One region of the Dickeya chrysanthemi NCPPB 402 genome, then DNA from elsewhere that is predicted to be linked to it. Evidence: riboswitches for the same ligand, from Rfam matches in the RefSeq annotation. Region 1 holds a riboswitch; the other holds the start of a gene.

What was found. A riboswitch is a leader RNA that binds a small molecule or an ion and turns the genes downstream of it on or off. The one in region 1 is predicted to bind thiamine pyrophosphate.
Region 2: it holds a riboswitch for thiamine pyrophosphate, as region 1 does, so the genes downstream of both, thiB (thiamine ABC transporter substrate binding subunit) here and DCH402_RS05550 (hydroxyethylthiazole kinase) in region 1, are expected to answer to the same signal.

The regions. Positions count from the first base shown of each region.
Region 1 covers NZ_CM001974.1:1,209,004-1,213,195, reverse strand. Annotated here, with positions in the region: gene trhP (prephenate-dependent tRNA uridine(34) hydroxylase TrhP) at 1-258, shown strand, start outside; gene psiE (phosphate-starvation-inducible protein PsiE) at 444-851, opposite strand; gene thiD (bifunctional hydroxymethylpyrimidine kinase/phosphomethylpyrimidine kinase) at 1,051-1,854, opposite strand; partial or broken gene DCH402_RS05550 (hydroxyethylthiazole kinase) at 1,857-2,156, opposite strand; TPP riboswitch at 2,192-2,288, opposite strand; gene DCH402_RS05545 (VOC family protein) at 2,359-2,778, opposite strand; gene DCH402_RS05540 (DUF3750 domain-containing protein) at 3,026-3,805, opposite strand.
Region 2 covers NZ_CM001974.1:626,928-631,119, forward strand. Annotated here, with positions in the region: gene thiP (thiamine/thiamine pyrophosphate ABC transporter permease ThiP) at 1-1,001, opposite strand, end outside; gene thiB (thiamine ABC transporter substrate binding subunit) at 977-1,960, opposite strand; TPP riboswitch at 2,003-2,155, opposite strand; gene sgrR (HTH-type transcriptional regulator SgrR) at 2,212-3,879, opposite strand; gene sgrT (glucose uptake inhibitor SgrT) at 3,994-4,158, shown strand.

The DNA.
Region 1 (4,192 bases):
GAGCGCCGCGACGGACTGGCGGAAGTGGCGGTCAAGAACAAGTTTTCCCGCGGCGACAGCGTGGAAATGATGACGCCGGGCGGCAACATCCGGTTCACTATCGATACCCTGCTCAACAAAAAAGGTCAGGCTGTCGATGTCGCGCCGGGCGACGGCCATACCGTGTATCTGCCGGTGCCGGATGACGTTGCACTGGAATACGCGTTATTGCTGCGTAATCTTCCGGGGACCAACACCCGTAATCCACATGCAAAATAACAAAAAGGTGACAACATCGTGCCAATTGTGACTTTTTTTAGAATCAGATCACATCAATGGCATCGCTAACTGGTTATTATTGCAGCGCTGAGAAAATAGAAAACGAAAAATAAGCGTAGTAATGCTACTAGGAACCACCTCCTTGGCCAGCTCAATCTCCCTTGAGCTGGCTTTTTCTTTTCGGGTTATTCCCGCTTCAGGCGTGGGCTATTCACCAGATAGAGCGTGATCACCAGAATCAGGATCGCCCCGGCATAGGTGAAGGTATCCGCCGGGTTTTTATGATCGACAATAATCAGCCGCACGATGGCGGTAATACCGATGTAGATAAAATAGCGCAGCGGGAAGTGATAACCGGACAGAAAATACTTCACGATCAGCGCCAGAAATTCAAAATAGAGAAAGTAAATCACCAGGCTTTCGATCAGCATATACGACGATTCTTTTTCATTGCTGACCAGCAGCACCGTCGCCAAATGCCAGGTTTCCTTGCCCAGAAAAATCACCAGAATCACCGCCAGCATCAACAGGCCGAAATTGAGTATAGTCTGTAACCCCTTGGCAATCATGACCGCACGCGCTGAACCCGCCATGAGCATCTCCCCAACAATATGATTCAGAGAAAAAATACGACTCAGAAAAAAATCTCCTAAAATCCGGTAAGCGTTAACCCTGCCACACAGGCAATAATCTGACGCAGATCACAAAATTACCGGGTCATGAACGGGCTGTCTATGCAATATTTTTTACTATTTATCTGATTTTCTTATCGCTTTGATCAGGCTGCCATCGTCACCACCAGCGGTGAAAATGGTGTACCGGGCCGATACCGTGGCCGACTTCCAGCGAATCCGCCTGTTCCAGCGCCCCTTGCAGATAGGCCCGCGCGGCGGACAGGGTATCCGGCCAGTTGTCATAACGCGGGCGTAACGCCGCCAGCGCTGCCGACAGCGTGCAACCGGTGCCATGCGTATGCCGGGTGTTGATGCGCGGCGCGCTTAACCGCACCGCCTCCGCATCCGGCATGAACAACCAGTCAGGACTTTCCTGGTCACTCAGGTGGCCGCCTTTCATCAGCACCGCCCGGCACCCCATCGCCAACAACCGTTCCCCCTGCCGCCGCATTTCCGACTCGTCGGCCGCCAATGCACACTGCAACAGCGCCGCGGCCTCCGGCAGGTTGGGGGTGATCAACGACACCCGCGGCAACAGCAACCGGCGCACCGCGTCCACTGCCTCCGGCGCCAGTAGCGGATCACCGCTTTTCGCCAGCATCACCGTATCCAGCACCACATAAGGCACCGGGTAACGCAACAGCCGGTCTGCTACCATTTCCACAATATCCGTCTGTGCCAGCATGCCGATTTTCGCGCTGTCAATGCGAACATCGCTCAGTACAGAATCCAGTTGGGCACCGACAAACGCCGGTTCAATGCGGTAGACCGACTGCACGCCGCGGGTATTTTGTGCCACCAGCGCGGTAATCACACTGGTGCCGTATGCTCCCAGTGCCGAGAAGGTTTTCAGGTCAGCCTGAATACCGGCACCACCGCTCGGGTCGGTGCCGGCAATGGTTAGCGCGTTGATGCGTTTCATATCAGCACCCACGACGTACCGGCCTCAATGGCGCTTGCCGCCGCCGCGCGCATCGCCTGCGCACGGTCGGTTTCAAGCATACCCAGATTAATCAGTAGCCCGTCAGCCAGCGCGCTGAACTGCGCCGCTTCACCGGCATCGACCACCATGGCAGGCGAGGCGCCCAGCGCCAACAGCACATTGGCGGTAAACCTCTGCACCCCCTCATTGGTCAGGCAGTGCACCAGCGGTGCGCGCAAACGGAAAGCGTCAAGGGAATCCGCGACGGACGCGGCAGGGAAAAGTACAGGTCGAGTGTTCATAAACCTCCCAACCGGCGTGAAAAGAAGGCGGTACCGGTGGGATACCGTGACTTCCCTACGCTGGCATTATCCAGATCAGGTAATACGGGTTTTTCTCAGCCTTCACGCAGAAGGGCACCCCGAGTCAACGAACACCATTATTGGGAGTATTCACCCAAAAGGTCAATGTTAGAAAAACGCTCTCCGCTCCATCAGGTTGCATTTAAGCGCATAAACGATTACCGGCCAGCGACGGCGCCCGGTGAAACACCGCTTCGATATTGTAGCCATCCGGATCACGGACAAAGGCGGCATAGTAATCAGGGTGATATTGAGTACGCACGCCGGGCTGGCCGTTATCCACCCCGCCCGCCGCTACCGCCGCAGCAAAAAACGCATCCACTTCCGCTCTCGATTCGGCGCTGAAAGCAAAATGCGCCGGTGGGTGCGATGGCACCTCACCCTGAAAAATCCAGAATTCGCCGCCCGGATCGGAAGACAGGCCGTATCCCATCAATACGCCGAAGCTCACGGCGAATTTCATGTCCTTAACCTGTTCGAACCCTAATGGCTTTAACGCCTGCTCATAAAACCGCCGACTGCGACTCAGATCAGACACCGGAATACTCAAATGATCCAGCATGTTCCCTCCTTCTGGCGATTGAATTCTGTGGTTTTCCACTCCGGTTCGCATCACGTTCGCGCAGTGGAATGACCAACATAATCGCGTTGGCGGCGGGAAAAGATGATCCAGATCTATAAGATAATGCCTATTTATTCATTAAAAGTGATTTTTTATCAAATCACTACCACTGTGAAATCACCATCACAGCCCCCCGCTGCGTTTTGCCAGTGGACGGCAACCCACCCAGACGTGGCTGCGTCAGCGTTTATCCTTCATGCGTTGTCGTATTGTCATAGCCCAGGCGGCCGATAAACGGCAAACGCAGCGCAGGCGGGTTGAAATCCAGCCCCAGGTTCGCCCCCAGAATGTTGACTTCAACGCCCTCTTCCACTCCCAGCGTCAGGCCCAGCACACCGAGCAGTGAAACCTGTACACCTCTTCCCGACGGCGGCAATCCCACCGGGTGGGTTAACGAGCGAAAATCCTTACCGATGGCATTCGCCGGCAGGTCCAGTTTCAATTCCGGCACTTCCCGGCCGATATGCGCCATAAAGGTATTGCTATTCGGGCCGGGCCAGGCGTGATAGGTGTGCGGCCAGGGGTAGCGGCTGATCGCCGCTTCTATTTTCGGGATCATGGCGGCGGCACTCGCCCCGCGATGTTCAACCAATAACCGCGGCGTTGAGCCGAACCAGAATCCGTCGGGCACGCTATAGTTACGGCGAATAACCTCATCGCCGCCCCAACCGATCACCTCGTAACGCTGAAAACGGGTTTCCCCCGCTTTTTTGATGATAATCCAGGGGTGAACCGCCACCAGCCCGCGCCAGCCGTAGGTAGGCGCGGTATAAACCTGCACAATCGCAATATTGCTCAGAGCCGCCGGATCCGGCGCGATACCGGCAGAGTCGCGTCGCGCCGTCCAAATACTCTGGCCTGAAACGCTCGCCTTATCCTCACGCCATGTGGCCTGCGCCAGGCTGCGCCCAAATGACAAAATCAACACACCGATAAAAACGACACCCACTACCTTGAGGTAATTCATCGCTTCGGTTTTCTCCTGAATATGCGGGGGAATTTAAAGAAGATTAAGCCTATCGTGCCTCGCTGCCGGACGGCAACAACCGTGGATAAACCTGGCCATCGGGGGTTCATGCATAGTTCATGCATAGTGCTAAAGCAACGTTTATCACCGGTGCCAGCCAGGTTCAGTTCAAAGAAAATAATCATTTTTCATTTTCGCTACTATGAATAAGCGCATTGGATGTGCCATAGCCCGAAAGCACTTACTCTTCCCGAAGGCGGTTTGTCTGCCTGTTCATGTAGCATTTTCTGACTACCAGCACGCATTACAGGGCTATCCATAACGATGGAAGGCGCAGCCCTGCTAATATCCATAGATAAGATAAAATTCTACATATTTGCTATTTGC
Region 2 (4,192 bases), 580 kb from region 1:
GAGGTCCAGAGCGTTTGCCATAGTGCGGGCTGGCGCAACACGTCAGGCAGCGAACGGTTCAGGCCATCCGCCACGACGGCCAGCAGCGGCGGCAGCAGCAGCAACAGCGCTGCCGCAATCAACAGCGTATCGGCAACCCGGCTGAACAGGCTGTCCTGCGGGTCGCGCCAGCGCTGACGGTTGCTGACGCCTACTGCCAGCAGCCGACCGAGCCGTTGGCTAAGTAACACCAGCCCCAGACAACAGACCATCTGCAACAGCGCCAGCAGAGCGGCGCGCGCCGGGTCATAGTCAAAGCTGAGCGCCTGATAGATAGCCAGTTCGATGGTGGTGGCTTGCGGACCGCCGCCCAGCGCCAGCACGGTGGCGAAGCTGGCGAAGCACAGCATGAAAATCAGCGCGCCGGCGGGCAACAACTGGCGGCGCAACCACGGCCATTCCACCAGCCGGAAAAAGTGCCAGCCGCGCAGGCCGAGCTGGGCCGCCAACTGACGCTGCTCGGTGGCAATCCCTTCCAGCGCCTGCAAAAACAGCCGGGTTGCCAACGGCAGGTTAAAAAAGACGTGAGCCAGCAGGATGCCCTGCAAACCGTAAGGCGAAAAACGGTATTCGATACCGAACTGCATCAGCAGACGCGCCAGCCAGCCTTCCCGACCGTAGACGCTGAGAATGCCGAATACCGCCACCAGCACCGGCAGCACCAGCGTCATTGCGCACAGGCGCAGCAGCAGGCGATGGCCGGGAAAACGGCGGCGGTACAATGCCCGCGCCAGAAACAGCGCGGGTAAGGTGGAAAGCAACGCCGACAGCAGCGCCTGCCAGAAGCTGAAGCGAACGACATGCCACAGGTAGCCGTCATCCCACAGCGACTGCCAGGGCGTGGCGGGCGCGTCCAGCCACAGCGCGCCGAACGCCAGCACGGCGGTGCTAATCAATAGCACCGCCGCCAGCAGCCCCGGCCATAGCCAACCTGGAATTAGCGGCTGACGGCGCGTTGCCATGCCTGAACCCAATTCGCCCGCTGTTCCGCCACCTGCTGCGGGGTAAATTCCAGCGCGGTAGCCGGCAGAGACAGGGTGTTATAGCCCGTCGGCAGCTCGGTTTTGACAACCGGGTACATCCAGTTGGTGGTCGGGATGATCTGCTGGAAGGTCGGGCTTACCATAAATTGCAGAAAGCGTGCCGCCAGTTGCGGATTTTTACTGCCGGCCAGTTGTGCGGCGACTTCCACCTGCAGGTAGTGGCCTTCGCTGAAATTAGCCGCGGCATAGTTGTCTTTCTTCTCGGCGATGAGGTGGTAAGCCGGTGAGGTGGTGTAGCTCAGTACCAGATCGGCTTCGCCTTTCAGAAACAAGCCGTAGGCTTCGCTCCAGCCTTTGGTGACGGTGACGGTTTTGGCCGCCAGTTTCTGCCAGGCCTGCGGCGCTTTTTCGCCGTAGACTTTCTGCATCCACAGCAACAACCCCAGACCCGGCGTGCTGGTGCGCGGATCTTCATAGATAACGGTCCACCGCTGGCCGCTTTCCACCAGCTCATGCAGGCTTTTCGGCGGGTTTTTCAGCTTGTCTTTGTTATAGACGAAGGCGAAATAGCCGTAATCGAAGGGCAGGAAAGTCTCGTTGCGCCAGCCGCCGGGCACGGTTAGCGTGCTGGTATTGACGGCATGTGGGGCGAACAGGCCGGTCTGCGCCGCCGCCTGCACCAGATTATTATCCAGCCCCAGCACCACGTCCGCCGGGGTGTTTTTGCCTTCCATACGCAGGCGGTTGAGCAGAGCGACGCCATCTTCCAGCGCCACGAATTTCAGTTCACAGTCGCACTCTTTTTCAAAGGCGGTTTGGACAGCCGGGCCGGGGCCCCATTCCGAGGCGAACGAATCGTAGGTGTAGACCGTCAGAGTCGGTTTGGCGAATACAGGGGCGGACAGCAGTAACAGGCAGGACAATAATTTCTTTAACACTTTGCGCTCCCATTGTTGAAGGCGGCAAAGGTCTTTGAGCAAGCAGGATGCAGTCTCAAATCCCTTCGCCGGTATTAACCGGATCAGGTTCGACGGGTATTTTCTCAGCGACGCAAACGTGCATGGTTGTTCGTGCATGACTCTTCGTGCATGACGACTGGTACATGAATGTTGGCCGCACCCCGTTGAGAACAGCGCTATTGTAAAGTGTTTGTCACATCAGGAAAAGCATCACGACCAGCGGCAAGCGGTCATGATGCTGGGTCCGGCGGCGCGAACCAGGCCGATTTGAAATCGAACCAGCCCAGCGTGTTCATGCGTAGCCCCCGCATGTTGGCTTGTCCCTGTAACCGCAACCAGTGATGGAACAGCGGATGGAGTTGCTGGCGGCTGACCAGCGACTGGCACCACTCCGCCAGCGACAGGGCGCCTTGACGCCACTGATGGGCGGTGTGTTCCAGCTCGTCCTCTCCCAGGCAGTGTCGCAGTAACGGCAGTTCGTACAGCATCGCGAACAGCGAAAATTCCAGCGGCAGGTAGAAGTTGGCGCTGCCGAGCCAGAGATCGCTGGCTTCGTCGCCCTGGCACCAGGCGTCGAACTCCAGACTGCGCAGCGTCAGCGTGACGCCGTGCGATGCCAGCAGGCGGCCCATAATGCCGCTTATCACTTCGTATTCGGGGTGGTCACGGTAGCAGGTGAGGGTGAGGTGCGTCAGGCCGACTGGTTTTTCCCGCACCGCCCGTGGCGGGCTGTGATGCCAGCGTGGCAACAAACCGTAAGCGGGGGACCAGTCGCTCTGGTAAGGCGTGTCGGCCAAAGCGAGCATCGCCACCGGACTCAGTACCTGACACAACCAGTGGCGGACTTCCGAGTCCGCCGTCTGCGGCGAGCGGCGGTCGAACAACAGGAAATAGCAGCCTTCTTCCAGCCGGTTCTCCAGTTCATTGTCCGTGGTGTCGTCGCCTTGTAGCGTGACGGTACAGGCGGGGATGGTCGGCGCATCGGGTAGTACCCAGATACTGACTTCGTCAATCAGCGCCCGGTAGCCGAAATAGTCGTCAAACGCAGCGATTTTCAATTGGTTGGGCGAATTGCGCACCACCTGATACGGCCCGGTGCCGACAGGCTGGCGCATAAAGTCCGGCAGCGTTTGCCACTCTTGCGGCAGGATCATCGCCGGTACGCTGCCGAGCAGCCACGGCAGCCAGTTGTCCGGCATGTTGAGCCGGATATCCAGCACGAACGGCGTGGGGGAGGAGATAGCGGTCAGGTGTGAGAACAGCGGCTGCGCAGTCAGCCGGGACAACGAGGCGATCACGTCCTCCATCGTCAGTTCCCGGCCATGGTGAAAACGAATGGCCGGTCGCAAATAGAAACGCCAGTGCAGCGGCGACAGCGCCTGCCAGTGGTGGGCGATATCCGGCAACAGTTCCCCATTTTCCTCATTTAGGCTGGTCAGCCCGCTGAATATCTGGCGGGCGATGTGGGTTTCCGAGCGGCGTAACGCACTGCCGGGCAACAGGTTATGCATTGGGCGGTAATAGAGGATGCGCAGCAGGTGGCGCCCTTGCCGTACGCTGCGACCGAGGTGTGACAGCAGCATCTGGCGCACGGTTTCTTTGTCGCCCACCAGTTGCACCAGTTGTTCGATGCGGTCCTGCTCCAGCAGGTCTTCAGCCCGCTGCTGTTGCAGGGCTAACCCGGTGTAGAGAAAGCCGAGGCGCGAGCGTTTACCGCGCCCGGCTTCCGCCTGCCAGGTGAGCCAGCCCTGTTGTTGCATCGCGCTCAGCAGGGAGCGGACATGGCGGCGGGAGCAGTTGAGCAGCAGCGCCAGCTCTTGCAGCGTGGTGTCGGTATCCTGACCCTGCAGGCATTGCCATAGCCGGATGAACTGCTGTTGCAGACGTGGCGAGGACATAAAAGGGGAACTCCACGACTCAAGGTCATCAATATATTTTTCCCTATATTACGCGGATACTTTCAGTCAGTGAATGGTTCAGTGCGTGAACCGCCGTGAAGGGGAGGCAGCAATATGAATATGTGCCGGTTATTGCGCTTTTATCGTTACTGGCTTTGCCAGGGCTGTCGCCGGGGATGGGGCGCACTCGCCGCCGCACAACGAATGGCGTTGTTGTTGCAGGTTACCCAATGGCAGATCCGGGAAATGGATGAGGAAGAGTATCGCCGCTGGTTATAAGGCCGGCGGCCATCGAATGAGAGTGAGAACGTCG